Regions from separate parts of the Rothia sp. P13129 genome, predicted to be linked through region 2. Evidence: riboswitches for the same ligand, from Rfam matches in the RefSeq annotation. Region 2 holds a riboswitch; the other holds the start of a gene.
The links. A riboswitch is a leader RNA that binds a small molecule or an ion and turns the genes downstream of it on or off. The one in region 2 is predicted to bind S-adenosylmethionine.

Region 1 (27,333 bases), on a different contig from region 2:
GACACCTGCGTAGTGTTTTATCAGTAAAAGTCCAAGCAAGCGTCATCAGAACATGACGAAGAGGATCTAACGGGCCCTATTGATGGTATTAGGCCAGATATTTAATGATGGAACATTCCAATTTGAGGAGGTGGAGAAGATGAAAATATCGCCAGCACATATTAAAAAAACTACGCTTACATGGGAAGCACCAGACTATACATCCTCGTATCCAGAAGGGTTTATGGATATAGGGGTGGCTGTTATTGCGGTTTTGATGGAATCGGTACAGGAAAAAGGGCGATGTTATACGGGGCTATCATGTCTCATGTTTGTCTCCCGTGAGAACGGTGACCGCGAAATGATTGAGGTTGAGCCGATTACGGATTCTTGTTCTCATTCACTTCTAGAACCGTGCTCTGATGCGCATGTTCGTATGATTGGCCGAGTCATTCTTAAATGTTGGGAACATATTCCTGATTTATATAAGAACAATCTGGTGACGGTAACTGCTCACCCGTACTATGTGAAGCTTCTTTTTCAACAGTTTCCAACCTTGCGTACCATTATGCAGTATCGTCCTATTGATAAATTATTAAACCCTCAAGATCCATATTCTTTGGGGGAGTTGCATATCCGTTTGACCAGTGACGATGATCGAAAAATTGTGGATGAGCATCTTCAATGTGCTACTGAGTTAGCTCATGCAGAAAAAGAGAAAGATCAACAGAAACGTCCGGTAGAAGATTTGCCTGTGTATGAGGTTTTTACGGACTGTTCTTTTCGTTCAACGAATAACAAACAATATTCTCGTGGTGGGCGCATGGGTATTGGTGGTGTCAGTGAGGAAGGGTTTTATTTTCACTTGCACTATGATGCGATAAATATTATGACTGGTGAGCTGTCTGCTATGTTGGCGGCATTTAATATTTTCTATCACCCTGGACGACAGCTCGTTATTCACACTGATTCAGTGGGTGCGTTGACGTTTGTTCTGCGGCTTGCTCATAATCGTTGGTCTTTTGAGAATTGGGTTAACGAGGGTGTTCAAGACGCTTTAGTGGTTGCTGAGATGACAAAACTTACTGAGGCGATTCGTGATCGACGTGTTGTGGTGAGACATATTCCTGGGCATTCTGGTCATCGTTTTCAAGAGTCTTCGGATTCTGTATCAAAAATGCACCGCCATTTTCCGGGGCAGGTGGTTGCTAAGGGGAATGTGAACGCGTTCAATCAGCGGTGTGAGTCAATTATTGTGGCATTGACTGAGTGCGATAGGGCTGTGCGTTTGGAATGTCCTTCATGGGTTCAGATTCGCCCGTCTTTTATTCATGCGCGGAACCGTTTCTGGCGCTAATTGAAGGAAAAGAAAATAAATACCTTTGAGGGAATATTTTTTATCATCTATAAAAACGCTTGTGACTAGGATAAATTACTTTCGTAACAATTGCGTCATAAAAACTCGTCAATTTGACTGCTGAGGATATAGGCTAGTTCTCACAAAGATAACGCACGCCTACACCTCAGGAGAAAACATGGCAGGGTTTACCACACGAGCAATACATGCTGTACATGACCTTGAAAAAAACGCCATAGTTCCTCCTATCTATCTGGCCTCCACCTTCATACAGCCTAGTGACGGAACACCGGGAGAATACGAATATCAGCGCGGCTCAAACCCCACCAGAACCGCCGTAGAAACCACACTGGCACAGCTTGAAAACGCACAATACAGCTATGTCTACTCTTCCGGAATGGGAGCAAGCTCAGCGGCACTAGGACTCGTACGCAACGGCGAAACACTCCTCATGGGAATGCCCAGCTACGGCGGAAATTATCGCTTCGCCACTATAGAGCTTCCCAAACGCGGAGCACACGTCAAATTTATCGCAGACTTCTCCACCCTCTCTGACGCAGACTTCTCAGACAATGTCACCATGGTGTTCCTCGAAACACCTACCAACCCCACCCTCAAAGTCAGCGACATTGCACGCATTAGCGAGATTGCACACCGAAACAACGCCATCGTCGTCGTAGACAACACCTTTCTTACCCCCTACTTGCAACGCCCCCTCGAACTCGGTGCCGATATCACCGTACAATCAGCCACAAAATATCTTGCTGGGCACGCTGACCTCCTCGGTGGAGTCGCCTCGACCAATAACCCTGAGCTAGCTGAAGAACTTCACAAAGCGCAACTCATTCTTGGTGGAATACTTCCACCAACAGACTCATACCGTCTACTCCAAAACGTTAAAACTCTCGGACTACGCCTAGACCGCCAACAAGACAACGCCCAACGCCTGATTCAAGCAATAGAAAAACACCCCGCCGTAGAGCGCGTCCTCTACCCCGGCTCAGCAAGTGCAGAAGAAGCAAGTATTCAATCTCAACAAGCACAAGGTCAAGGCGCAGTGTTCTCCTTCATCCTTGCAGAAGGACACGATATACAAAAATTCATTGAAGCCCTCAATATCTTCAGCTTTGCTGTAAGCCTTGGCGGTATTGAATCTCTTGTATGTCTACCTGCAACAATGACTCAAGGCGCTTACACCCAAGAACACCTTGACATGTTTGGAGTGCACCCACGGCTTATCCGAGTAGCCGTAGGAATCGAAGATTACGAAGACCTGCTCGAAGACTTCACCACAGCACTCAACGCATCCTAAAATTTCTATCCCATATAAAAATCAACAACACCGTGAGGAATACCCCATGAAAACCACCTTGAACAGACGCTCTGCCATTGCCCTGACCGGAGCCCTCAGCCTAGCCGGACTACTCTCCGCATGCTCATCCTCCCAACCGGCACAAAAAACCAACCGTCTGGAACAGATTAAAGAACGAGGCACTATCCGCATCGGTATGGAAGGAACCTACCGCCCCTGGAATTACCACGATGAATCCGGAAACCTCGTCGGCATGGAAAAAGAAATCGGAGACCTCATCGCCCAAGACCTAGGTGTTAAAGCAGAATATGTTGAATCACTCTGGGACTCGCTCATCGCAGGAGTAGATGCAGACCGCTACGACATCGTCATCAACAATGTTTCCCCAACAGAAGAACGACAGAAAAAATACGACTTTTCTACCACCTATGTTCGTTCAGAAGGCAAAGTAGCTGTTCTTGACTCCTCAGAACTACGCAACATCTCTGACATTCCAGGGCATACCGCAGCCTCATCTGAGACCTCAAACTTCCGTACACTCCTAGAAGCTGCCGGAGCGCAAATCGTCACCGTTACCGGCTTTGATGAGGCTATCGAACAAGTCCTCTCCGGACGTGTAGATTGCTGCGGTAATGATGCTGTCACCTTCCAAATCTACAAACAACAGCACCCCGAAGCGCCTATTCGACTTCTTGACGGGCAACTCGGCGGAACCTCAGAAGCTGCAATTCTCATGCCTAAGGACCAGCCAGAACTCAAAAAAGCTATTGACGACTCCTTAGAACGTCACCTGACCAATGGCGACATCAAAGCCATCTACGAAAAATACGTGGGTATAGACCTTACCCCTAAAAACTCATAAATTATGGACCAATTTTTAAATCTCTGGACAGAATCCTTACCTCAACTACTCATCGCAACCATTCAAGTCACCATCCCATTAGCAGTTGTTTCCTTCATTCTTGCACTGCTTATTGGGTTGGTGGCAACCGCCCTAAGAACACATCGCTTCTTCCTTCTCCAATGGATGTCACGAGGATACGTATGGTTCTTTCGAGGGACACCGCTGCTTGTTCAGCTGTTCCTCATCTTCTATGGTCTACCTAAAATAGGAATCACTTTTGACCCGTGGACGGCAGCCATCGTCGCTTTAAGCCTAAATACTGGCGCCTATGTTGCAGAAACATTTAGAGCAGCGGTGGCATCTATTCCACGTGGGCAATTTGAAGCAGCACAAACGCTGAACTTCACACGTCAACAAACATTACGACATGTTGTTATTCCTCAAGCTACACGTATTGCTTTACCGCCATTAGGTAATGACCTCATTGACTTGGTGAAAGGTACTTCACTTGTTTCAACCATCTCTTTGATTGATCTTTTCCAAGCAGGAAAACAAGTAGCGGCGCGAACCTTTGAACCCTTAGCAATGTATGTTGAGGTTGCACTGATATACCTCATTATTTTTACCGCTCTTTCTGCGGTGCAAAGAGTCCTCGAAAAACGTAGTAGCCGGTACATTAGGAGTTCCCATGCTTAGTGTCAAAAACATCTCAAAAAGTTTCGGGGAACAGACCATCCTCAAAAACCTCTCTTTCGATGTGCATGATGGTGAAACTACCGTCATCCTAGGTCCTTCTGGTTCTGGTAAATCAACGTTGCTACGCTGTTTGAATCTTCTTGAAACACCAGAAGAAGGAACGCTAACAATCGGTTCTGATACGGTTAGCCTGAATGAAAACCTTGAGGTAGAAGATATCCGCCGGATTCGTTCACACTCTGCGATGGTCTTTCAACAATTCAACCTTTTTGCTCATTACACGGCACTCAAAAATGTGGCGTTAGCCCCCGTACTCAACGGCACGATGACCGCTGAAAAAGCTGAAGCTCTTGCCTATGAGCTATTGGAAAAAGTGGGGATGAAGCACCGTGCTGACGCTTACCCTGATCATCTCTCGGGAGGTCAACAACAACGTGTAGCTATTGCGCGTGCTTTAGCTGTCAGCCCGGATTATCTACTTTTTGATGAGCCAACAAGTGCCTTAGACCCTGAACTAGAAGCCGAAGTGATTAGAGTCCTGATTGCTTTGGCGCGAGAAAACCGCTCTCTGGTAGTGGTGACGCATAATATGGCGTTTGCACAGAAAGTTGCAGATCGTATTATCTTCTTAGACCAAGGAGAAATAGTGTATGAGGGCGCCCCGTCTGGGTTCTTCAACTCAAGCTCGGAGCGTATCCAAAAGTTCTTAAATATTTATGACACTGCCGACTACCACATCTAAAAGATGTGCCAGCGGGCGGTCATCATGTAACTTTTGATGATAAAAACTCAATAAAACGCAATATCAGCAATGTGCCGTCACGATGGTGCATTGCTGATGTGTATCAGCCAAGATAGGGGTACGTTTTGTGACGGGTTGACCCGTCAGTACTACATCATTTGAGGAGATACCGTGGCTGAACACATCTTTGGTTTTCGCACTCGCGCCCTCCACGCCGGAGCTACCCCTGACGCGATTCACGGGGCACGTGCCGTACCGATTTACCAGACAAGCTCTTTTGTTTTTGATGATGCACAAGATGCCGCCAACCTTTTTTCTCTCCAAAAATACGGCAATATCTATTCACGTCTTGGAAACCCTACTGTTGCTGCTTTAGAAGAACGTATCGCTTCGCTTGAGGGTGGTATTGGCGCTGTTGCAACAGCTTCTGGAATGGCAGCCGAGTTCATTACCTTTGCGGCTCTTTGCCAAAGCGGAGACCATATTGTTGCCTCATCCCAACTATATGGTGGGACGATTACTCAGCTTGATGTCTCTTTACGAAGATTCGGTATTGATACGACTTTTGTGTCAGGCACAGACCCCGAAGATTTTAAGAGGGCGATTCGTCCCGAGACGAAAGCTGTTTATACAGAAATTGTTGCTAATCCTTCTGGAGAAATAGCTGACCTTGAAGGCCTTGCTGATGTTGCACACTCTCATGACATTCCTTTAGTGGTGGATGCAACGTTATCGACGCCGTATCTGATTCGTCCACTAGAACATGGTGCCGATATTGTGATTCACTCAATGACGAAATTTCTTGGTGGCCACGGTACAACTTTGGGCGGTATTGTGGTGGAATCTGGCCGTTTCAATTGGGCTAATGGAAAATTTCCTACAATGACAGAACCCATTCCCTCTTATAACAACATCTCATGGTGGGGCAACTTCGGTGAATATGGATTCTTGACGAAACTACGCTCAGAACAATTACGCGATTTTGGTCCTTCTCTAAGTCCTCAATCAGCATTTAACTTGCTTCAAGGCGTTGAAACTTTAGCTCAGCGGATGGATGCGCACCTTGAGAATACTCAGGGTCTTGTTCAATGGCTTGATGAAGACGCCCGTATTCGCTATATCAATTATGCTGGCCTTCCTGAGCACCCTCATTATGAGAGGGCACAGAAACTTCTGCCTTTAGGGGTTGGGTCTGTGTTTTCCTTTGGTGTTGTTGCAGGCGTTGGAGAATCTGCTCGTGAAGTTGGTGCGCGCTTTATTGAGAATCTTCAGTTAGCTTCACATTTAGCGAATATTGGTGATGCAAAAACTCTTGTATTGCATCCTGCATCAACAACTCATCAGCAGCTCAGCGCGGAGCAACTTGACGCTGCTGGGGTAGGGGAGGATTTGATTCGTATTTCTGTGGGGTTAGAAGATCTTGACGACATTGTATGGGACTTAGATCAGGCGTTGAGCGCCGCAACGGGTAAAGACCATCATGGAGCAAAGATTCTGCAAGCCCAAGAATCATTATCACAGGGTAACTCTGCTCAGGAGGTGCGTTAATGTTGACGAAACGTACATGGCAAGCGCCATCTGCTGTGCAACGTTTAGGGATTCTTCGTCGTAGCCGTAGTATCGCGATTGTTGGTATGAGCGATAAAGTTTCACGCTCATCATATTTTGTGGCAACGTATTTGCAGTCTTCTGCCGATTACCAGCTCTTTTTTGTGAACCCCCTGTTGGCGCAGAAAGGGAAACAGGTGTTAGGGCAGAAAGTGTATGCTACTTTGGCGGATTTGCCTGAAGCTCCTGATATTGTTGATATTTTTCGCCGCCATGAGGATCTTCCTGATGTGGTGCGTGAAGCGATTGCGGTCGGCGCTCAAACCGTGTGGATGCAATTAGGTTTGTGGAATGAAGAAGCCGCCGAGATTGCCCAGCAGGCTGGATTGCATGTGGTGATGGACCGGTGTATCAAAATTGAGCATGCCCGTTTTCATGGGGGTCTGCATCTTGCCGGTTTTAATACTGGTGTGGTCAGTTCACGCCGTCACATAATGGCATAGTTTTCTTGAGATACATAAAAGACTCATGTTCCTTCTTGCGTTGAGGAGCATGAGTCTTTTATGCTTGTTGTTTCTTACGCGATGGAAGATGCTGACATGACCTTCCCCAAAGTACGTCAGCACCTTCCTGCGTAGATGTGAACTACCGATTCTCTTCCCCAAGAAAACCTCTGAGAATAATTCTTATCATGATTCTCATACGTGGTATGTCCACAGATGATTACCGCAAGAAGCGGTCGCAAATATTTAAATATTTGACGTTAGAGATTATACGGTAATTGTTCTCTAGAGTATCTCGACACGATGACGAATATCATTATTAATTGAACTTTAAATCAATGACGTCGCAGGTCAGCTCAAAAATAAAGATTTTTAAAATAGTGAAACTTTTTTGCAGAGTGTTGTCTGAAGTATCTACGATGTATTATCGTGATTTCAGTTTTGACAGCTTTCATGATGAACTCTAAAACTGAAAATTTTTCTTTGGAAACCATTGGTAAAATAAAAAAGTTTTGAGAATCAAAAACGTAACTCTGTGTTTTTCTCAAAAGAATCCTTACCGTAATCAGGGAAAAACCTGAACTAGAAAAACATCACGAGATAAAACTCATCAAGACCATTATCTGAGAGAATAATCTTTCCAGATACCGTATCTGGTAAAAACTAACTGACCACACTACCCTTATATCTAAGGGCCCTATAACCCCATATTTTAGAAAGTCTCCATGTCGATACCACAACATTCTCATGGCTTATCCCGTCGAACCGCACTCCGCTGGGTAGCCGGAGCCACCACAACACTCGGACTCAGCGCAGCCACAACAACAGCCTACGCAGAAGAACAGAACCACACCGCAGAAGAACAACCACAACCCACACTCGTTGAACAGTTCCTCTCACAAGAACAATTCGTCATAGCCCACCGTGGGGCAGGAGACGTCAACCCTGAACACAGCGCCTACGCCTATCAACAAGCCATCCTCAAAGGCGCTCAAGCTGTAGAAATATCAGTGCGTACCACCGCCGATGGAGAACTCGTCTGTATGCACGACAACGCACTACGCCGCACCACCACCGAAAAAACAGGGTACGTCAGCACCAGTACCCTCGCCGAAGTCAAACGCCCCCTCATCGATATGAGAGACTTCCTCGGACCTAACACACCCCTCGTGCACATCACCACCCTCGAAGAAGCCCTCGGTGTCATCCTCGCCACCGAAGCTGGTGGCCCCTACCAATCCGTAGGCGGCTCCGCTGTTCTCTTCATCGAAGCAAAAGACTCTGCCGGACAACCCAAGTTACTAGAACTCCTAACTGCCCGCGGGATGCAAGACCAAGTCGTCATTAAAATGTTTCGCAACGGCAAAGGCGGATTCGACGGCGACAACGGCTTCATTCGGTACGCAAAAGAAGCAGGGTTCACCACATGGTGCTACTTCGACGCACACGATTCTTTCGAAGACATCGCACAATTAGCATCATCAGATAACGTCGACATGCTGGGAGTGCCCTTCTTCGAAACCGTCATCGGACGTACCGAAGACTCCATGAGCGACGAAAAAATATCACAAATTATCAACCTCGGAAAACCCGTTATCGTCTGGGAAACTCACCGTCGTTGGGTACAAGAACATTTTGCGTCCCTAGGTGTTCGCGGATTCATGTCGCCAGACCCCTTCTGGCTCAGCGGAAGAACCACAAGCCCCAACCTTGCCCTAGAACAAGGCCGACGACTACACGGCATGCTACCGGCTGGACAACAAGACGTTGTGAACCTACCCTGCTGGGAAAACGGTGAACTCGTCCATCAACAAGCCTATGATGACTCTATCCTTCTAGGCCCATTAGCTCACCGCACATCCACCGCTGATAGTTACGTCATCAACTTCACAATGCAGTGGAAAGACGCACTCCCCACCACCACCTGGCAATACGGTTATCTTGCCTTCGGGCGAGAAGACGATTCAGCCTTTGGTATCGCCGCAAAATTCGACACCACCAACCCCCGTGGCGGCGGATACGTTCTAGCTATCCGCCCCGGTGCATCTGTCATGGACGAAAACGGCTCGTACCTCTCAGGAGACGTGGTTCAATTACTACGTGTTGACGCTGGATCATCAGACTTGACGCCACTGGTCACGCTACGCCCTCGTAAACCTTTTGTTGCCGGTGAAGATATTCGCGGCAAAATTATCGTCCGACCATCAAACATCATTATTGATGTTGCGGGGGCACGTTCTACACCCATCGCCGACACCTCCTACCGTGGGCCTTATGTTCATTTTGGGCGTTATCAAGATGCCGCACACGGCGGAGCGCTCGCTTTGAGTAACGTCGTCACCTACAAAATTTAGGGATATTGACGGCTAAAACCTCTTACCATCCACAACACCTCAACCCTATGTAGAACCCCGCAGACTAGCTGCGGGGTTCTACACGTATCACCGTTAAAAACAGGTATGTCATTACTTGTGTGATGTTCTTTTGACCTGACTCATCGGAATAACTTCTAAATTCTCGGTAAGAGGATTCCCCGGTGTCCAGCCTTCACCAGCAATCGTGTGAGTCTCAGGTTTTTTACGTCTGAAACGTGGTCGAGGAACAGAAAGTTTGACAGGCTCCGGCAACTGCCAACGCCTCGTGTGCGCAAGAAGACCAAACACTAGACACGAAATAATTGATATTCCCATCCCAATATTAGGAGAAGAAAAAAGTGTCGTACATAGAGCAGTCTCTGCCGCGCCAACAACCGCTACTGTCGCATAGAGAGAATTACCTCCCAAGATAGCTGGAACACGGTTGACCATCATATCTCGCAATACACCACCGCCCACCGCGGTCACCACACCGAGGGCAATAGCCGGAAGCCAATGAAGCCCAATGCCTAAAGATTTAATAGTTCCTGTAGCGGCCCAACAACCCATACCCAGAAAATCCACAACAACTAAAACACGGTTAGCCCAACGACTCCCCAAATCGATACAGTACGCCAACAATGCTGAGATGAGGGCACCAGCCCAATACGCAGAATCAGTCAATGCAACGGGTAACCCAGTATTAAGAAGAACATCACGGATTAGCCCTCCACCCATACCAGAGAGCACCGCTAAGAGGATAAAACCTACAACATCAAAACGGAATGCGCGAGCAACTGCGCCACCGAGCAAACCATTAGCAACAACTGCTGCTACATCGACCACTCTAAAGAGCACGCTTGGATCCCATACCTGCATACGCATGCCTCTTTCTGATGTTTCATATCGATAGAATGACTTCAATAAATACCGATACATGCTACAGCATGTACAGACCACCAGTACAGGTGGTATACGGCGAGAAGGCGACTCACCACGTATGGTAAGCCGCCCTCTTCTATCATCAAAATTATTGAGGATTATTCGCTACTCTTAGCAGAATCTTTGTCATGAGAAGTATGAGAGAAGAAATGATGGAATTTCTCTTTAACCTCTTCATGCTTCTCGTGAGCTTTCTGGCGGAACTCTTCACGCTTCTGCTCGTGAAGTTCTTTCTGAGCTTGTTTCTCAAGCTCTTTACGAGCCTTCTCCGCCTGCAAAATAGAGGCCTGAACTTCAGCAACACTATCTCGCTGAACATCTACCGCGCCAAGACCTTGCAGATATTTATCAAGAAGATCATCTGATTCTTGAGCCAGAAGAACAAGTACTGTTCCATCCACTGCTAGAGAACGAGTGACTTTATCAAATAGTCTTGCTTCCTTAACCGCACCAGTGGAATCAATCATGGAGCCTGCTAATGCTCCAGCACCACCGTAAAGGAGAAGCCCAATTGGGCCACCCCACATACCGATAGCGGCACCAATAATTCCGCCGAAAGCCCAGTTGCTTTGAACAGAAGAATCATAGTTAAAACCGTCTTTGGCTGTAACTTTTCCGTTCTCTACAACAACAACTCCACCCACTAAAACGCGGTACGTTGGGGCATTAGAACGAAGCTCAGATAGCGCCTTATACGCAATAGCATCATCTTCAAAGCGGATAGTAAGGATATTTTCCATGATAGTACCTTTCGTAGATGTCCTACTATGCAAGATTCTAACCATACGAATAATAAGGAAACAATAGTGTGATGTTATTGAGTGAATACGTACCCTAAAATAACCACGAATTTTTTACCCAGTCTTATGAGCACGCCAAAACCTGAGCGATATCCCGCAACACCTCATCATTTTGCAAAGACGACGTATCTCCTAGAGGTTTCCCCTCATACAACTGAGACAACAAACGACGAGTAATCTTCCCTGAACGAGTCTTAGGAATCTCAGCAACCGCCACCACATCTTTAGGCTTTGCAATAGGTCCAATCTCAGAACGAATATGCAACTCCAATACCTCACGTAGCTCAGAAGAAGACCACGCCTTACCCTCATCACTAAGCGTCACAAAAGCTACTGCTTGATGCCCCGTCAACTCATCCTCAATAGGACAAACACCAGCCTCAACCACAGCCTCATGACGCACTAAAGCTGACTCAATTTCAATTGTCGAAAGACGATGACCCGAAATATTAATAACATCATCAATCCTGCCCAGAATATAAATATCCCCGTCCTCATCTTGCTTTGCGCCATCTCCAGCTAAAAACCAGCCACGCTCCCCATAATGTCTCCAATAAGAATCAAGATAACGCTGAGGATTTTTCCACACAGTACGAGCCATCGAAGGGCCCACTTTATCAACCACAATGAACCCTTGAGCCCCCGTCTGAACCGGCTCACCGCGCTCATCAACAACACGCACAGAAACCCCCGGAATAGCACGAGTAGCAGAACCTGGTTTGACAGCTATACCTGGAGTACCCTGCTCAAAAGTTCCCTCAGGCGCAAACTGAGGATCATGCGGGCGAGGAGAACAGATCGTTGAACCCGTCTCAGACTGCCACCACGTATCAATAAAGGAAGCACGACCAGAACCAATATGCTCACGTAACCAATACCAAGCTTGTGGATTAATCGACTCACCCACAGAACCCAAAAGACGAACCGACGAAAAATCATACTTTCCCGACTCTGGGCCATGCGGGAAAGCCCCCATCAACGAACGAATCAACGTTGGTGCCGTGTAATAGTTTGTGACACCATAGCGTTCAATCACTTCAAAATGCCGTTCAAAAGTAGGAGTATCAGGTGTACCTTCAAAAATTACTTGACTCACGCCATTGACCAACGGCCCATATATCTCATAAGTATGAGCTGTCACCCACGCCAAATCGGCTGTGCACCAATGAACAGTATCCGCAACTTTTTGCCGATCATTACAAGTAGCTAACTCATCAGGACGAAGCACACCATCAGCATCAACAACATCAGGCAACAAATCATAAAGTAACGCATGAGAATACGCCGTCTGCGTCAAATACCCGCCCATAGTATGAACAAGACCCTTAGGTCGGCCCGTTGTCCCCGACGTATAAATAATAAATAACGGATCTTCAGCATCATGCAATGAATAATCATGCGTATCTGGAACACCCTCAATCAAATCGTGAAACCAAACATCTCGCCCCAAACACCACGGAACACGCTGTCTTTCCTGCTCGGTAGCTGAGGTACGGTTCACCACCACCACATGCTCAATATTATTCTCAGACGAACACGCCTCATCCGCTATCGACTTGACCGGAACAACCTTACCCCGACGATTCTGACCATCAGTTGTAATTAATACCTTGGCACCAGTATCCTCTACCCGAAACTTCAAAGCCTCCGCCGAAAAACCGCCAAAAACAAGAGAATGAATCGCCCCAATACGCGCACAGGCAAGAGCAAAAATAATAGTTTCAGGAATCACCGGCAAATAAACAACAACACGATCACCCTTAACCACACCCAAACGCTCTAAACCATGTGCCGCCTGAGCCACACGGCGTTGCAACTGAGCATAAGTGATAGCTTCACGATCACCAGGTTCACCCTCAAAGAAAAGCGCAACCTTATCGCCAAAACCTTGCTCTACATGCCTATCCACACAGTTATAGGCAACGTTGAGCTGACCACCCTCAAACCACTTAATCGTTGGAACAGAAAATTCTTGAACACCATCTTCACGAACGTCTACCAAACGAGGAGGAATAAACTCATGCGTTTTATCCTCATCCCATAGCTTCCCCCAACTAAGACGTTCTCGAGCCTGCCTTGCCCAAAAATCAATACGTTCTTGATCCGAAACATCTGCCGGATTCTGCACCTGATTTCGAGGGTCTGAATAAGAAAAAGACGAACAATACGACATAGATACTCCCATCGTTTCTGGCATTAGCACCACCGCATAAGCGAGGTTGCTGCGACGTCTTAGAGCCAGGTCTCTCAGTCGCTCTGGATGGTTTAGACGAGTTCTACCGTAATACCTTCCGTACACATTCATCTAGACGTTACTTTCCATTGCCAGCAGATGAACACATCACGTTGCATAGAGTCATATTCCTTAGCGAACGTCACCCACCGCAATAAACACTGAAGCTCTTGGGTGCCAAGAAGAACTTTTTATAAGCTAAACCCAGCGATCACGAGTTCCAACGTCAAGCTCTGGCTTGTTGGACGGCAACCCTCTTCCCGTAGCGGGGTGCCCCAGATGAAGATCCGGCTCAAAATAATCACAACGGCAAATACGGCGCCTATGCGTCGGGCATATCAACACCGAAAAATATGGTTCTCAATATGCCACGCCTCATAGAGGAGTGCCCTCTCCTCTAAGAACGCAAAGGAAAAACTTATGGCAACTCATACCGCCACGACAGAACAACCCACTACGACACCGTCTTCTTCTAAAAAACGTATCGTTGTCAACGCGTTTGATATGACCACAACAAGCCACCAAAGCTTCGGATTATGGCGTCATCCGCGCTCGCGAGCCGATGAATATAACACCATTAAATATTGGACAGATTTAGCTCAAGTATGCGAAAAAGGGCTTTTTGACGCGGTCTTTATCGCTGATGTGGTGGGCGTATACGACGTATATAAGGATTCTGTTGCACCCGTACTTCGTGATGGTGCACAGGTGCCGGTAGGTGATCCGTTCTTACAGATTTCGGCGATGGCAGCGGTCACGGAACATCTTGGTTTTGGAGTGACAGCTGCCGTGACCTATAACCAGCCTTATACTTTGGCTCGTTCTTATGCAACGTTAGATCATTTAACGGGTGGTCGTGTTGGTTTTAACGTGGTGACTTCTTATCTTCAATCTGCGGCAGAGAATCAGGGGCTTGCCGGTCAGATTGAGCATGATGAACGATACGAAATTGCTGACGAATTTCTCGACGTCTGTTATAAGTTATGGGAAGGCTCTTGGGAAGACGGAGCGGTGCTACGTGACCGTCAGCGCGGAATTTTTGCAGATCCTGAGAAAATTCATCCTATTTTGCATCAAGGCAAGTATTTTCAAGTTCCTGGAATTTCTTTGACCGAGCCGTCTGTTCAGCGTACTCCCGTAATTTTTCAGGCTGGTGCGTCTTCTCGCGGTCAGGCTTTTTCTGGAAAACATGCCGAAGCGATTTTCATTTCTGCTTTACGTCCAGATTTGACCAGGCATGTGACCTCTCGTATCCGTGATGAGGCTGAGCGTTCCGGACGCCGTCGTGATGACGTGAAGATTCTTGCCATGCTTTCGGTGGTAGTTGATGAAACTGACGAGAAGGCACAGCAGAAGTATCAGGATTATGTGAAATATGTGGATATAGAGTCTTCTCAAGGAATTGTTGGTGGCTGGTCTGGTGTTGATCTTTCACTATTTGATGAGGACGAGATTCTTGAGTATGTCAAGACGGAGTCCATCCAATCCTTTTTGACGCCTTTTACTTTGCAGTCTCAGACGAAGAAGTGGACTCGTGCTGATATTGCTCGTCATTGCGCTATTGGTGGTATGGGCGATGTGATTATTGGTTCTGCTCAGACTGTTGCTGATGAGTTGGAACGCTGGATTGATGAGGGTGATTTAGACGGTATTAACCTTGCGTACCATGTTTCGCCTGGTTCTTTTGAGGATTTTGTGGAGTTTGTTGTTCCTGAGCTTCAAAAGCGGGGCCGGTATCGTACGGAGTATGAGGGGCATACATTGCGTGAGAATCTTTTTGGTGTGGGGCATACACGTGTGAATGAGCGTCATCCTGCGGCAGCATATCGTGGCGCTTTTGCTGGTGGTCCTAACGCTGCTGACACTCCTGCCCGTCAGTTTTTGAGCTTGGCTCAGAATCAGGCAGAGCGTTTATAAGAGTTTTTCTTCTGCTCATGATTCGCCGTGTGAGGGTTCTCTTTGGTGTAAGGGGTATATCAGAGAGAACCCTCATCTTTTAAAGGAGCGATGACCAGAGCCTACAGATATTTTCTACGACCTTGATACGGTTGGGGCGGGCAACCCATTCGTCGTATCGGAGGGTTTTGCATTGAGAGATGTATTCTTCAGAGATACTTTCTAACTCTTTAACCATTCCTGTATCAACGATGAAGGTGGATACTTCGAGGTTGAGCGCAAATGAGCGCGGATCCATGTTGGATGAGCCGATGAACGTGAGGTGGTCGTCTACAAACATGTATTTTGAGTGCAATACGGTTGGCCCGGGGTATTGTTTGATGGTGACTCCGGCATGGAGAAGTTTCTCGTAGTAGGAGCGTTGAGCCATGTTGGGTAGGAACTGGTCTCCTTTTTCGCAGACGATGAGGGTGACATCAATTTTTGATAGTGCTGCGTTGGTGAGTGCTTGTAAGAGTGTTTCTTCTGGGACGAAGTAGGGGGAGCAGACGACGATGCGTCGTTCTGCATTGTAAATGAGGTAGTTGATGAGGCGTAGATTGTTTTCCGTTTCGAATCCGGGGCCCGATGGAACAATTTGTGCCAACATTCCGCTGTGCACACGGGGAATAGCTGTTTCGATTTCGTTCAGTGGTAGTTCTCGTGTTTCGGAGTACCAGTCTGAGATGAAGACGGCGTTAAGTTCTTCAACAACGGGTCCTGTGCATGAGAATGTAAGGTCTTGCCAGACGAGTCCTTTTTTGAGGTTGGCAGGTAGATTGTAGGAACGGTCGATAGCGTTTTGTGAGCCGGAGAATGCGATACGACCGTCAACAATGACGATTTTGCGGTGGTTACGCAGGTCTGGTCGTTGCCATTTACCTTGGAATGGTTTCAAGGGCAACATGAGCTGCCAGTTGATTCCGGAGTCATCAAGGAGTTTGCAGAGTTTTTTCCAATTGGGGTATTTTCGAGAGCCCCAATGGTCGATCATGATTTTGACCAGTACTCCGCGTTGGTGTGCTGCAAGAAGCGCATCCCATAGCGGTTTGGTGGTGTTGTCGTAGGCGGCAATATAAAACTCGAAGTGTACGTATCGTTCTGCCCGGTTGATTTCTTCTGTCATCTGTCGGATAGCTTGGTGGTTATCTTTGATGAGTGTGAAAGTGTTGCCACCGACGAGGGGGAGCGCTCCGAGCTTGTAGTTGAGGTTCGCTGCTACTCGTGCTGGTTCAGGGAGTTCTCCATGGGATCCGAGGACGGAACGGGATTCTTCATCAGCATTTTTGGATGCGAGTATCTCTTTCATCATGTCGTTGATGGTGCGTTGTCGGATTCTTCGGTGTCGTGGTAGTCGGGAAGATCCAAAGAGCAAGAAGGCAACAAACCCGATATATGGGACGAGGAATATTGCCATGAGCCAGCCGAGAGCAACCACGGGTTTGCGGTTATAGGGTAGCCAACAGATTGCGATAATACGCAAGGTGATATCGAGGATGAAGAGTGTTAACGCTAACCACGTAGGTAGATGGGCTAGTCCAAAGATGTTAAGAGGGTCCACGAGATTTATTTTATAGAAAGTTTTTCAGAGGAGAAGAGTGTATTTTCTTATATTTCTTCGAGGGTATGTGTGTTGGGTGGATGTATTTGTCGTAATTTGGGTGTTGATATTTTTATTCTGTGTGCTCTAGGACATAATCTAAGAAGAGTGCCTTAGGGCATGTTTAATGTTCTCGTGATATGGAAGATTTGATATGAAAATCCTTGCTCCTACTATTATTCCTTTGGACGCTCAGAAGCTTGGTCTTCAGGCAGAAGATACGCTAGTTTCTTATGACCCTACTGAGCTTTTACCTGCAGAGCACTATGATGCCGATGTCATGATTAGCTGGGGTAATACTAATGAACAGTTGCAAGATGCAGCGAAGAATTTATCTCAGGTGAAGTTGGTTCAGGCTCTTCTTGCTGGGCCTGACCAGGCTCGTGCAGCTGGTTTCCGTGATGAAGCGGTTATCTGTTCTGGTATTGGCTTGCATTCTTTGACCGTTGCTGAGCATGCGCTGGCTTTGACATTAAATTTTGTGCGTTTCTTGCCGTTGCTTTCTGAGGAGCAAGATAATTCTCGTTGGGCGGGGGAGTTAGGTGGTCCTCAGGAGCTTCATCCTGCGGATAAAGTCACAACTCTTTTGGGCGCTCGTGTTTTGATTTGGGGTTTTGGATCTATCGGTCAGAGCACAGCCCGCTTATTTCAGGCCTTTGGTGCTCAGGTGCAGGGTGTGGCGCGTTCTGCTGGTGAACGAGCTGGTTTCCCCGTGATTGCTGTTGATGATATTGAACAGTACTTGCCTCAGACTGATATTTTGGTGATGATTCTTCCGGCTGCTGCTGAGACGGAGAATGCGTTGAACGAACAGCGTTTGGCGTTGTTGCCTTCTCGTGCATTTGTGGTGAATGTTGGTCGCGGTGTCACTGTTGATGAGGATGCGTTGATTGCGGCGTTGGAGAGCGGTGCTATTGCTGGTGCTGCGGTTGATGTGGTGAAGCAAGAGCCTTTGCCTTCGGATTCTCCTCTATGGGGTACGAAGAATTTGGTGATTACTCCTCATTCGGCGGGTGGACGTCCGGTGAATCCTGAGGAGCTGATTGCGCATAATCTTTGTGCTGTGCGTGCTGAGGCTAGTGGCGAAACTGCTGATTATCGTAATAAGATGTAAGGTTTGCTGTATGAAGCCGGTGGGGTGTTTCCTCGCCGGCTTCTGTGTTTTAAGTGTCCACTATGTGTACACCACGCCTGTTTGTATGTTAATTCCATATTATTTTTTGGGCTTGGAGAGGGTGTTAAACGGCACTTAAAAAGAACATAAATCTTTTACGAAGAAAATAACTAATTATTGATGTAACCCATATAAAACCTAGTCAAGTGATATTTATTGGTTTGATTATTTAGGGTTAAAGAGGGTTGCTTGTGTTTGGTAATAAAAATTTTACCTTTATTTAGCTTTTTCTCATCATATGAATAAAGATTCGTTTTAGGGTATCTTCATGTACAACTGGTTAAGTTTTGTTTACAATGAAACTTACATGTGTTTCCAGTCACTTAGGTTGCCTGTCGTTCATCTACGATGAGCTCTGGTAGTCGCACACAACATCTCATATTGAAAAAGGAGAAGGAATGCGCATTTCACGTAGATCCTCCATCATCGGCTTTGCAGCCGTATCCGCTCTTGCACTATCCTCTTGTGCAAGCACCGGAAACAACGCAAGCTCATCTTCCGGGGATAAGGGTTCAAAATCTGTCTCAATGGCAATCGTGAACACCTTCAGCTCCCTCAATAGCAATTCTGCTGACGGTAACGTCGACACCAACGGCATGATTGCTAACATGACCACCTCCGGTTTCTACTCCATCAACAATAAGCTTGAGGTTGTACATAACGACTGGTTCGGAACCTATGAGGAATCCGATAAAGGCGACGGCATGGAAGTTAAGTACACCGTTAAAGACGACATGAAGTGGTCTGACGGTAACGAAATCGGTGAAGGCGACCTCCTCTTGGCATGGGCTGTTCTTTCCGGACACTTCGATGACTCCGAAAAAGACCTCACCTACTTCTCCTATGCTGGCGACACCGCTGGTCTAGGCAATGCTGGTGTTCCCGTTCTTTCTGACAACGGAAAGACCATTACCTTCACCTACCCACAGAAATTTGCTGACTGGGAGGTTGCATACGACATAGTCGCTACCCCCGCTCACGTTGTAGCTAAACTCGCAGGCATGGACGAAGATAAGCTCGTAGAGGTTATCAAGAACGCTAAGCCCGGTGAAGAGAACGCAGACCTACGTAAAATCGCAGACGCATGGAACACCGGCTTCAACACCACCACCATGCCAAGCGAAGACCTCATTGTATGCAACGGCCCATACAAGCTTGACGCTGTTGTCGAAAACCAGTCTGTTACCCTCGTAGCAAACGAAAACTACCAAGGTCCTAAGAAGCCTGCTATCTCCGAAATTACCCTCAAGATTCTTCCCGATGCTGCAGCTCAGATTCAGGCATTGAAGAACGGTGACGTGGACGTTATCACTCCGCAGGCATCTATTGATACTGTCTCTCAGGCTAAGGCTTTGGACAACGCAGAAACTCACGTTGCTCCAGACCTCTCCTACGATCACCTCGACTTGAACTTCCACTCTGATGTCTTCAAAGACGAGAACGTTCGTAAAGCATTCTTGCTCACCATCCCTCGTCAGGACGTTGTTGACAAGCTCATCAAGCCTATGCAGCCAGACGCAGTAGTTCTTAACTCCGAACTATTCGTTGTATCTCAGGGCAAAGCATACGAAGAAGCTGTTAAGCAGAACAACTCCAGCGAATACCCCACTACCGACCCTGAAGCAAACATTGCTAAGGCTAAAGAACTTCTCAACGGTGCAACACCTACCGTGAAGATTCTTTACAACAACAAGAACAGCAACCGCGAAAATACCTTCCAGATGATTAAAGAAGCAGCTGGTAAGGCAGGCTTCAAGGTTGAATCTCTTGGCTCTGAGCAGTGGGCTAGCGAACTTTCTAAGGGCCCAGAAGGCTACTACGACGCTTCTATCTTCGGTTGGGTTTCCCCTGGCGTAGGCCACGAATCCCTCGGACAGATCTTCGCAACCGACGGCGGATCTAACTTCACCGGTTACTCCAACGCAACCGTTGACGAAGACGCTAAGAAAGTGATGAGCACCGTCGATAACGCAGAGATCCAGAAGGTTCTCATCCAAGCTGACGGCGAGCTCTTCAAAGACGGCTACGGCCTACCTCTCTTCCAGAGCCCAAGCCTTGTTGCTTACAACAAGTCCATTTCAGGTATCGATCCTAAACCAGGTCAGTACCCTGCAACCTGGAACATCGTTGACTGGGATATCAAGTAATAAAAGCACAACTATCCCAGGTGCAGCGTTCCTTGTATAGCGCTCAGCACTGAGTGCTATACGCCAACGGCGGCGTGGATGCTCATCTTTTTGGGCATCCACGCCGTGCGTTTAAACTCTCCCCACATTGACTCACCCCTTCAGGAATCATCATGTTGACCTATACCGTGAGGAGACTAATAACAGCGGTCTTTATCCTACTTGCCGCTTCCTTTCTAGTCTTTACACTCACCGCTCTGTCTGGCGATCCTTTGGCAGAGCTACGTACCAGTAACAGCCCTAACAAAGACCTTCTTATCGCTCAGCGTACTGAAGCGCTGAACCTCGATAAGCCAATTCCTGTCCGTTACGTTCTATGGATTACTGGCGTCTCCAAGTGCCTTATCGGACAATGTGACTTCGGAACAAACCTCTCGGGTACGCCCGTTACACAGTTACTCTCAAACGCTATCTACCAAACACTAATTTTGGTTCTTGCTGCCACCGTCCTAGCAATTCTTATCGGTATCAGCCTAGGTATCGTTTCAGCATTACGCCAGTACTCAGGACTTGACTACACCATTACCTTTGCAAGCTTCCTGTTCTTCTCCTTGCCATCTTTCTGGATTGCAGTACTACTCAAAGAAATCCTCGCGATTGGCTTCAACGACTTCCTTGCCGACCCGCAAGTATCTTTGATGAGCAACCTGCTCATCTCTCTCGTTGCCGGACTCTTCTGGTACTCAGCCTCCTACGGAAAACTCAAAACACGTATCAGCCTCGGCGTCTTCGGTGCCGTGCTGACCTTCGGCATCATTTTCTTCGTCTCCGTAACCGACTGGTTCTTGCACCCCGGACTAGGCATTCCATTCCTAGCAGTACTTGGACTACTCTGCGCATACGTTATGACAATTCTTGTCTCCGGCATTAGAAACCGCCGTGCCCTCTATAGCGGTATTGCAGCAGTAGCACTAGGACTTATCGTTTACTTCCCGCTTCAGACACTTCTCAACCAAGCAACATTCTTGATGGTCTTCATCATCGCCGTGTGCTTTACCTTGCTCGGTGTCGGATTCGGCTTTGTCGCTGGCGGATACGACCGCGGACAAAATATGCGAGTAGGCGGACTAACCGCTTTCCTCATGGCACTGTTAATCTTCACAGACCGCTTCATGCAAGCATGGCCGGACTACATCAGTAACTCCCGTATCCGTGGACGCCCCATTCCCACCGCAAATGCGTCAACCGCAAACCTTACCGGTGACTTCTGGATTCTTAACCTTGACACCATGACGCACATCTTGCTTCCGACCGTTGCACTAACGCTCATCTCGTTAGCAAGCTACTCTCGCTACTCTCGTGCATCCATGCTCGAAATCATGAACCAAGACTACATCCGCACAGCACGTGCTAAAGGTGTCTCCGAACGTGGCGTTGTCATGAAGCACGCTTTCCGGAATGCGCTCATTCCTCTAGCAACCATCGTCGCCTTGGACTTCGGCTCTATTATCGGTGGCGCAGCAATTACCGAACGTATCTTCGCATTCAAAGGTATGGGAACACTATTCCTTGACGGTCTTGCTCAAGTCGACCCTAACCCCGTCATGGGCGTATTCATCGTGACCGCAATTATGGCGCTTGTCTTCAACCTCATTGCAGACCTCGTCTACTCAATCCTCGACCCGCGAGTAAGGGTGAAAGCATGACAACTAAAAACGTTGATTTTAATGCTGGTAAAGAACCGACAACCGAAACTGCAGCACTACGCGAAGTTGAGGCAAGCATCGACATCACCCAGCGCGAAACCTTGGGAAAAACTCAGGGACAAATTGTTCGTAAACGCTTCTTCGGTAACACCGGTGCTGTCGTTTCACTCATCATCATTATCGGTATCTTGCTCCTTTCTTGGTCTTCACTTGGAATCGGACCAATCCCCGGATGGTGGAATACCGGATACACCGACATGCACCCTATCGTCAATGGTGCAGCTCCTAGCTCCGAACATTGGTTCGGTCAGGACGCTACCGGCCGCGACCTTTTCGCAATGACGATGCGCGGCATCCAAAACACCTTCCTTGTTGTGATGATTATTAGCATCCTTGCTGGTGTTATCGGTGTAGTGCTTGGCGGACTCGCCGGTTACTATCGTGGTTGGGTTGAAGCCATTATCATGCGCTTTACCGACGTCATCATTATCATTCCGCTTCTGCTCATCAGCGCAGTGCTCGGTAAAATTGCAGGAACCCACTTCAATGGACGAACCGCAATCATCGCCTTAGGCGTGGTTGTCGGCTTCTTCTTCTGGAGCTCTCTTGCCCGTCTTGTCCGTGCAGAGTTTCTGTCCTTACGAGAACGTGAGTTCGTGGATGCTGCACGTCTAGCAGGTGCTTCTGATACTCGTATTATCTTCAAACACATCCTGCCTAACACCGTCGGCGTTATTACCGTAAACATCTCCTTGCTGATGTCCTCAGCAATTCTGACCGAAACCGCTTTGAGCTTCTTGGGCTTCGGCGTTAAAGCACCTGACTGGTCCCTAGGTAGCCTTATCTCCGAGAACCAAACTGCTTTTGCAACCCGCCCATGGCTCTTCTGGTTCCCCGGCTTGTTTATTCTCGCAATTTCTTTGTGCATCAACTTCATCGGCGACGGCCTACGCGATGCCTTTGACCCGCGTCAAAAGAAATTCAACCCACGCAAAGCTAAAGAGCGTGTAGCGCACTCAGCCGAAAACGGTTTGGGTATCGCTGGAGAATCCTTGCAAATGCAATCAGGCGGATTCCAAGGTTCTGGTCCTCTCTCAGACGACGAGACCCGTGAACACGACCAAGAAGTTATCCGTAAAGAAACACGAGATAACTAGACGCCTCGTGGTTAGCTCAGATAAAAACACCTGAGCTAACCACCAACGGCGTGAGAATTGATAATTACAGAGTGAACAGCTGAATAAGCGTGAGACCCCCAAGAACACACATGATGATGATTCCGCGGGTATCACGAACGCTAGAAGCTACAGGTTCTACCTGTTCGAGCGCACCATCTTCGACAAGCTCTTGCCAATACCCACGAATCATACGTGCAGTAGCGCCAGAGAGAGTCGAAGGTAAGTCACTAGGACGAATCGCCCCGTCTTGTTGGGGAGTAATGGCGGGCAATCCTTGTGACTCCGAACGATGAGCTTTGAAAGAATGAGCCATTCCAGAACCACTTACGGCAAAGGAAGAGTAACTTTTTTCAGCGGTGACGAGAGTCAACGCATAGCGTGTAGAAACATCGATAAGGCAAGAGTAGTTAACGCGGTGAGTCACAAAGGGATTAACTACCACAACATCTTCCACATCGATAACCACTTTGGGGTAGTACATCACATACCAGGTAGCATAGACAGCAAAGAACAGAGGCAGGATAGAACGAACTAAAAGGTCTGTTCGTCCAGTCATTGTCCAAGCAGCTAAGATGCTCAACGCACCAAAAATAGCAATAGCTAGATAAACGTACGACATCTTAGAACGAATAACTACCGGTGGTTGGTGCAAATATTGTGAAGCCATACAGGCTATCTTCTCATTCTTATTCAGCTTTCGTTCTGATCTTTTTGATCTGCCGCTTTAGAACACCATAAATTTTTTTTACAGTTGGGATAGTACCAATGACTACACAGCCAGCTACAACACGTCAAGGCAGTGAGCCTGTCCTCGTCGTCCGAGACCTCTCCGTAGACTTCGGTGTCGATAAACAATGGGTTCCTGCTGCCATGAACCTCAACTATGAGGTTCACCCCGGAGAAGTACTCGCCATCGTTGGTGAATCCGGATCCGGTAAATCTGTTTCCTCAATGGGCATGATTGGGCTACTCCCAAAAAATGCCAAAGTCACCGGTTCCGTTAAACTCAATGGTCGTGAACTCATTGGGCTGAGCAACGGTGAACTACTAAGCGTTCGCGGTAACGACATCGCCGTCATCTTCCAAGAACCGATGACCGCGATGAACCCTGTCATGACCGTCGGCGACCAAATCGTCGAAACTCTACGTCTTCACAAGGACATCTCTCCTGCTGAAGCAAAAGCTGAAGCACTCAAAATGCTTGAAATGGTAGAAATGCCAGACCCCGTCAAAGCATTTAACTCTTATCCTCACCAGATGTCTGGTGGTCAGCGTCAACGTGCCATGATTGCGCAATCACTCTCGACCGACCCTAAACTTCTGATTGCAGATGAGCCGACAACTGCTCTTGACGTAACAGTCCAAGCAGAAATTCTTCAGCTCATGCGCAACCTGCAGAAAAAACTTCACTCAGCAATTATCTTGATTACTCACGATATGGGTGTTGTCGCAGACCTCGCTGACCGTGTTGCTGTGATGCGTCGTGGTGTCATCGTTGAGTCAGGCGAAATCCATGAGGTGTTCAATAACCCTCAACATGAATACACTCAGGCACTTTTAGATGCTGTGCTACATCTTGGCGGTAACGAAATCGACGTCAATGAAGCTATCGACGACGCCGCCGAACAGATTCGCCCAGCAACAGAGGTACTCGAAAAAGTCGCTCCTCAACCTACCGGTGAAGTCATCCTCAGCCTTGAGAACGTCTCTTTGGAATACCCAAAACAAGGACGCGTTGGACCGTTCCGTGCAGTTTCTAACGCAAATCTTACCGTTCATGCTGGAGAAGTCGTCGGTCTTGTTGGTGAATCAGGCTCCGGCAAATCTACGATTGGTCGTGCAACCGTTGGATTCTTGGACGTTGCAGAAGGAAAACTTACCGTCAACGGTGAAGATATCACCAAACCAACCCGTGCTCAGCTTGCTAAGGTCCGTCGCGAAGTTGGTATGGTCTTCCAAGATCCTTCATCTTCTTTGAACCCACGTTTGCCCATTGGCGAATCCATCGGTGAACCCATGCAACTGGCAGGTGTTGCTAAAGGCGCTGAATTACAAAAACGTATTGAAGCGCTCCTCGACCGTGTTGAGTTGCCTCGTTCATACCGTAACCGTTACCCACACGAACTTTCTGGAGGTCAGAAACAGCGTGTTGGTATCGCGCGTGCACTCTCCTTGAAACCCAAACTGCTCATCGCAGATGAGCCGACTTCTGCTCTTGACGTTTCAGTTCAGGCACGCGTACTGGAGCTCTTCCAAGAACTTCAAGCAGAAATGGGCTTCGCCTGCCTATTCGTCACTCACGACCTTGCTGTCATTGACGCTCTTGCAGACCGTATTTGCGTTATGCGTCGTGGCGAAATCGTAGAGCAAGGTTCTCGTGAGCAGATTCTTCGTCACCCACGTGAAGCATACACTCAGCGTCTGCTGGCTGCCGTTCCTCTACCAGACCCTGACGCTCAAGCTCAACGTCGAGAGCTTCGTCAGCGTCTCTTAGAAGAAACTGGCGATACTATCTAACATTGCAGTGACACAAACGGGGGTGTGCATCTTTGATACGGTGCGCACCCCCGATTGCGTATTCTTTGAGCCATTACACACAATAGAGACTTAGGATAGTGTCTATGGTTGTGCGTAGTACAGAAAAAATCCTTATCGTTATCGGCTCCGGGTCACGTCATTCTGCTTCAGCGATGCTCGCAGAAAAAATACGTCAAGGCCTCACCACAGAACACGAGCATCATGCTCGCTCACGAGAGTTTCATGAACTATACCTAGGCCAATATGCCATGGACATGGCAGACTTCATCTCAGATGGATTCCCCTCAGATGACCTAGCAGAAGCGCTTGAAAGAGTCCGCTCAGCCTCGGCTATTATCGCTATTACGCCAGTCTTTAACGCCAGCTATTCTGGTCTTTTCAAAATGTTCTGGGATATGACCGAACTCGGTGACATTGCTCGAACCCCAACCATCGTTGCTGCGGTGGGAGGAAGCTGGAAACACTCACTCATGGTTGAGTACAGCCTCATACCGTTATTCAGATACCTTCAAGCTGACCTTGTACCTACCGGAATCTACACAACGAACACTTCGCTCAACCCCTCAGCGGAAGACTCGCACCGCACAAATAGCCGTATTGAACGAGCCACCGCAGAACTCTCTGAAAAACTACGGTTATTGAACTCAACCGCCACCTCATAGAACACGAATAGCACCAAGTTTTAGCTATAGAATCATAGTCACTGCCCCAACAACGCTGTGCGGCAGAGACCATCAACGACGATATATCTCAAGGAGATGAACAAACCTTATGACCATCAATAAAATCGACAGGATTACTGTTCTTGCCACCGGAGGAACCATTGACAAGGTGTATTCCCTCCAAGGCGAACTAGAGATCGGGGACCCTTCCGTCCCACAACTATTAGCGCCGGTACTGACCGACATCGAATTCACTCTTGAATCCGTACTCCGTCTTGACTCACTCGACATGGAAGACTCACATCGTGCAGTACTCGTGAACGCCCTTGAAAAAGTCACGGACGACCATATCATCATTACCCATGGCACCGACACCATGCCAGAGACCGCACGATACATCCACCAATACGCACAACGAGAAAACAAAGTTATTGTCCTATGCGGTGCCATGCAACCAGCTTCTATGCGCAGTTCTGATGCAGGCTTTAACTTCGGTATGGCAGTGGGCGCAATGAATCTACTGAGCCCCGGAGTCTACATCTGCATGAGTGGAAAAGTCTTCTCCGCAGAAGAAGTACACAAAGACCGCTCACGCGGAATCTTCGTCTCTGACCAGTAGAAATCCGGTACCTGAAAACTCATGAGTGCACACTGATACTAGCTGAGATAGTATGAGATAGGCACCATAAAACTCTGTGAAGGGTAAGACAACGATGACAGAAAATAACGGTTATACCCCTCGCACTGAGGGGAACTACCAAACACCTCAGTACACACCACAAGCCTCCCAACCCTATGCTGGGCAACAACCCACCCCATACTCTCAATACATGGGGTATACCGGCGGGCAAGAACGAACAAAACCAGTAGCACCACAAACCATCAAAATTGCGGCATCCGCTATTTACGTTCTGGTGGGGCTCTCTCTCATCTCCAATATCTACACTCTCTTCTTGACCTCAGCAGATACCGGAATTGGTGATGAAACCCTAGAATTTGCTGCCAAGCTCGTCAGCACCGTGTATAGTCTCGCAATGCTAGGTTTCTATATCCTGCTCGCTATTCTCATCACTAAGGGCGCTAACTGGGCGCGAATCGTCATGA
Region 2 (3,667 bases):
GTGTTGTTAGTGGGTTTTTCTGCCTTGTTTTAGAGCTGGTTCTAGGATTTTTTGTAGTTGTTTTGTTTCTAGGAGGAATCCGTCGTGTCCAGCTGGAGAGTAGATAGCTTGTGCTTGTACCGGTTGGGGCAAGGCGCGGGCTAGTTCATGTGATTGTTCTGGGTAGAAGAGTCTGTCATTGTGCACGTAGGCGATGGTCCATGTGCATTGGCTTCGTTGCAGTGTTTGGTGTAATGTTCCACGATTTCGGGTGATGTCGTGGCTCATGAGTATTTCGTTAATGCTGAGGTAGCTATTTGCGTCAAAACGTTGCACGAGTTTATGCGCGTGGTAGTCCATATATGATTCCACGCTGTATTGTGTACTGTTTTGTGTTTGTTGTGTGCGTCCGAATCGGGTGTGGAGTTCTTCTGAGGTTCGGTAGGTGATATGTGCGATGCGTCGAGCTATCCCTAGTCCTTGGCTGGGAGGTTGTTTATCGTAGTAGTCGCCTCCGTAGAAGTGTTGGTCGCTGCGGATAGCAAGGTTTTGTGCTTGTGCCCAGGCTAGTTGTTCTGCGGTGGTGTATGCGCCGGAGGCGATGACGGCGCAGTGACGTACGTTTTCGGGGTAGGTGATGGCCCATTCTAAGGCTCGTGCTCCTCCGAGGGATCCTCCTATAACATGTGCCCATTGTGTGATGCCGAGTGCTTCTGCTAGATGTTTTTCGGCGTGTACGGTGTCTCGTACGGTGAGTCTTGGGAAGGATGACCCCCATGGTTGTGGGGGTTGTTTGTGTGGGTGTGTGCTGTGTGCTCCGGTGCTTCCGTTACAGCCTCCGAGAATATTCGGTGCTACGACAAAGTAGGTGTTTGTGTCGATGGTTTTTCCTGCTCCAACGAGCTCTTCCCACCAGCCGTAAGTAGTGTTGTGTTCGTTGTGGGCGACGTGGGTGTCTCCTGTTAGGGCATGTAAGATGAGCACGGCGTTGTCTTTGTGTTTGTTGAGGTTTCCCCATGTTTCGTAGGCGATAGTTGCGTTGGGTAGTGTGTGCCCTGATTCTAGGGGTAGTGTCTCGATGGTTGTGTGGTGTTGGTAAGTGAGTGTTGTTGGGGTACTCATAGATGCTCCAATAACTATTGTTGTAGTAGATTGGGGCTGTATCTGCACTGTTGTTTCCTCTAGTGTGTTGCCTGTTTGGTGTGCAGGCTCTTATGTTGAGGAGGTAGTGCGTACTGCTCCCGCGCTTGCACCGTCTAAGAGTGTTTTTCTGGTGCCGGGTCTGTCTCAGTGGCACCCCGCCGCGAGTGGAGGGTTGCCGGCTAATAAGCTGAGTCTTGGTATTAGCGCTCTTGACCGTATTGTTATCGTATCTGAGTGGTTTGTTGTGGGTCGAGCCGTTTCTTCTTCTTTACGTTCTCATGCGGTAGTTTGTCTTGTTTCGTCATATTTTGTCTTTAGAATAGTTCTCATGTCGCGTTGTTTTAAGGGCGCATTATCTATTTTTCTTTTCGGAGGTACATTTCATGTCTCAAGCACCTGTTACGAAGCGTGTGGAGTCTTCACGTGTTCATCATGGCGATACGTTTATTGACCATTATGAGTGGCTTCGTGCTAAGGACGATTCTGAGGTGGTGGAGTACCTCAATACAGAAAATGCTTATACAGAGCAGTCCACTCAGTCACAGCAAGCACTTCGTGAAAGTATTTTTCAGGAGATTAAGGAGCGTACCTTAGAGACGGATCTTTCTGTTCCTTCTCGCCATGGAGATTGGTGGTATTTTTCGCGGACGATTGAGGGTGAACAGTACCCTGTATTTTGTCGTGTGCCTGCTTTGGTAGACGGTGGTGAGGTGGAGATGTTTTCTCCTCCGCAGGTTCAGGCGGGTGTTCCTCTTGATCAAGAGCAGGTCATTCTTGATTGTAATGAGTTTGCACGAGAGTTGCCGTTCTTTTCTCTTGGGTCTTTTTCGCCTTCGTTAGATGGTTCTTTGTTGAGCTTTGGTGTTGATGATTCTGGCGATGAACGCTATACCCAGTATTTCTTAGATTTAGAGACATTGACTCTTTCAGAGGAGACTTTGCCCGGCATTTTTAGTGGCGCATATTTGACTCCTGATGCATCAACCCTTATTTATTCTCTTGTCGATGAGTCATGGCGCCCATATGAGATACGGGCTCACTGTATTGGTGCGGGGGAAGAAGATTGTGTTCTTTTCACCGAGCATGACAATGCGATGTGGCTTAGCAGCGCTCTTTCTGCTGACCGGACTCATATCGTTATTACGTCATTTTCTTCTGAGTTTTCGGAGGTTCGTTTAGTTCCGCTTCAAGATATGTCGGCTGAGCCTTTGTTGGTTATTGGTAAGAAGCATCGTGTGCAATACGGTGTTGAGCCTATTCGTATTGATGGTGTGCCTTATGTTCTCATCATGCATGATGCTGACGCTCTTAACTCAGAAATTGTGCTTGCCCCTTATCCAACGTCTCAGCCTTTTGAGCAGTACCGTCAGTTATGGCTTAAAGTTATGCCTCATCGTTCTGAGGTGCGTATTGAGGGGTTTGATTTTTCGTCAACTCATCTTGTGGTGACGGCTCGTGAGAATACGACGGTACGAGTTTTTCTTGCCGATTTAGACCGTTTGCGCGCCTTGTTGCGTTCGCAGTCGAATGCGGGGGTTGTTTTTAGTGAGCCGACCGGTTTTGTGGAGGAAATTTATACGACTGGTGTTTCTCATGTTTCTATTGATTCGCCGGTCATTCGTATTTCGTACACGTCGTGGGTGACTCCCCCTCGAATTTATGACTATTTTCCGCGTACTCAGGAGCTTATTCTTCGCCGTGAGACCCCCGTATTAGGCGATTATCATGCTGAGGATTATCAGGCGTATCGCATGTGGGCACCTGCCCGTGATGGTGCGATGATTCCTATTTCTGTTATTCATCGTGCTGATCTTGATTTGTCTCAGCAGCATCCCGTGTTCCAGTATGGTTATGGTTCCTATGAGGTGTCGATAGATCCTTATTTCTCTATAGCGAGGTTGTCGCTTCTAGATCGTGGCGTGATTTATGTGGTGGCGCATATTCGTGGTGGTGGCGAGATGGGACGCCAGTGGTATCAAGATGGTAAGAAACTTCAGAAGAAGAATACTTTTACTGATTTTGTTGATGTTACGGAGTTCTTAGGGCAACGCCCGTGGGTTGATCAGAAGAAGATTGCTATTTCTGGTGCTTCTGCTGGTGGTTTGCTCATTGGTGCGGTTCTGAATCTTGCTCCCGAGAAGTATTGTGCTGCTATCGCAGGTGTTCCGTTTGTGGATGCGTTGACGACTATTCTTGATCCAGATCTTCCGTTGTCTGCTTTGGAGTGGGAGGAATGGGGTAACCCTATTGAGGATGCCGAAGTATACGAGTATATGAAGTCTTATTCTCCATACGAGAATATCCGTCACGTCAAGTATCCACCGATTGTTGCAGTGACGAGTTTTAACGATACTCGTGTGTTATATGTTGAGCCGGCTAAGTGGGTAGCTCAGCTACGTGAGAGTATCTCTGCTGATTCGGCTACTCCCCTGTTGAAGATTGAGATGGATGGTGGGCACGGTGGCGGTTCAGGCCGTTACACTGCGTGGCGTGATATTGCGTGGGAGTACGCTTTTGCGCTGACTTACTTATTAGACCAATAATA

Region 1: another riboswitch for S-adenosylmethionine. It lies ahead of ACN081_RS04835 (LLM class flavin-dependent oxidoreductase); the one in region 2 lies ahead of metX (homoserine O-acetyltransferase MetX).

What each region holds. Positions count from the first base shown of each region.
Region 1 covers NZ_JBLXYA010000005.1:29,735-57,067, reverse strand. The annotation lists gene ACN081_RS04890 (RNase H family protein) at 140-1,336, shown strand; gene ACN081_RS04885 (trans-sulfuration enzyme family protein) at 1,515-2,648, shown strand; gene ACN081_RS04880 (transporter substrate-binding domain-containing protein) at 2,695-3,510, shown strand; gene ACN081_RS04875 (amino acid ABC transporter permease) at 3,514-4,188, shown strand; gene ACN081_RS04870 (amino acid ABC transporter ATP-binding protein) at 4,181-4,930, shown strand; gene ACN081_RS04865 (O-acetylhomoserine aminocarboxypropyltransferase/cysteine synthase family protein) at 5,102-6,478, shown strand; gene ACN081_RS04860 (CoA-binding protein) at 6,478-6,981, shown strand; gene ACN081_RS04855 (glycerophosphodiester phosphodiesterase) at 7,707-9,335, shown strand; gene ACN081_RS04850 (trimeric intracellular cation channel family protein) at 9,447-10,214, opposite strand; gene ACN081_RS04845 (hypothetical protein) at 10,376-11,017, opposite strand; gene ACN081_RS04840 (AMP-binding protein) at 11,142-13,250, opposite strand; SAM riboswitch class I at 13,256-13,344, opposite strand; SAM riboswitch class IV at 13,520-13,632, shown strand; gene ACN081_RS04835 (LLM class flavin-dependent oxidoreductase) at 13,731-15,227, shown strand; gene cls (cardiolipin synthase) at 15,307-16,806, opposite strand; gene ACN081_RS04825 (phosphoglycerate dehydrogenase) at 17,000-17,959, shown strand; gene ACN081_RS04820 (ABC transporter family substrate-binding protein) at 18,418-20,166, shown strand; gene ACN081_RS04815 (ABC transporter permease) at 20,319-21,851, shown strand; gene ACN081_RS04810 (ABC transporter permease) at 21,848-23,008, shown strand; gene ACN081_RS04805 (hypothetical protein) at 23,073-23,696, opposite strand; gene ACN081_RS04800 (ABC transporter ATP-binding protein) at 23,795-25,546, shown strand; gene ACN081_RS04795 (NAD(P)H-dependent oxidoreductase) at 25,651-26,229, shown strand; gene ACN081_RS04790 (asparaginase domain-containing protein) at 26,339-26,848, shown strand; gene ACN081_RS04785 (hypothetical protein) at 26,943-27,333, shown strand, end outside.
Region 2 covers NZ_JBLXYA010000007.1:79-3,745, reverse strand. The annotation lists gene metX (homoserine O-acetyltransferase MetX) at 7-1,101, opposite strand; SAM riboswitch class IV at 1,218-1,337, opposite strand; gene ACN081_RS05790 (S9 family peptidase) at 1,506-3,665, shown strand.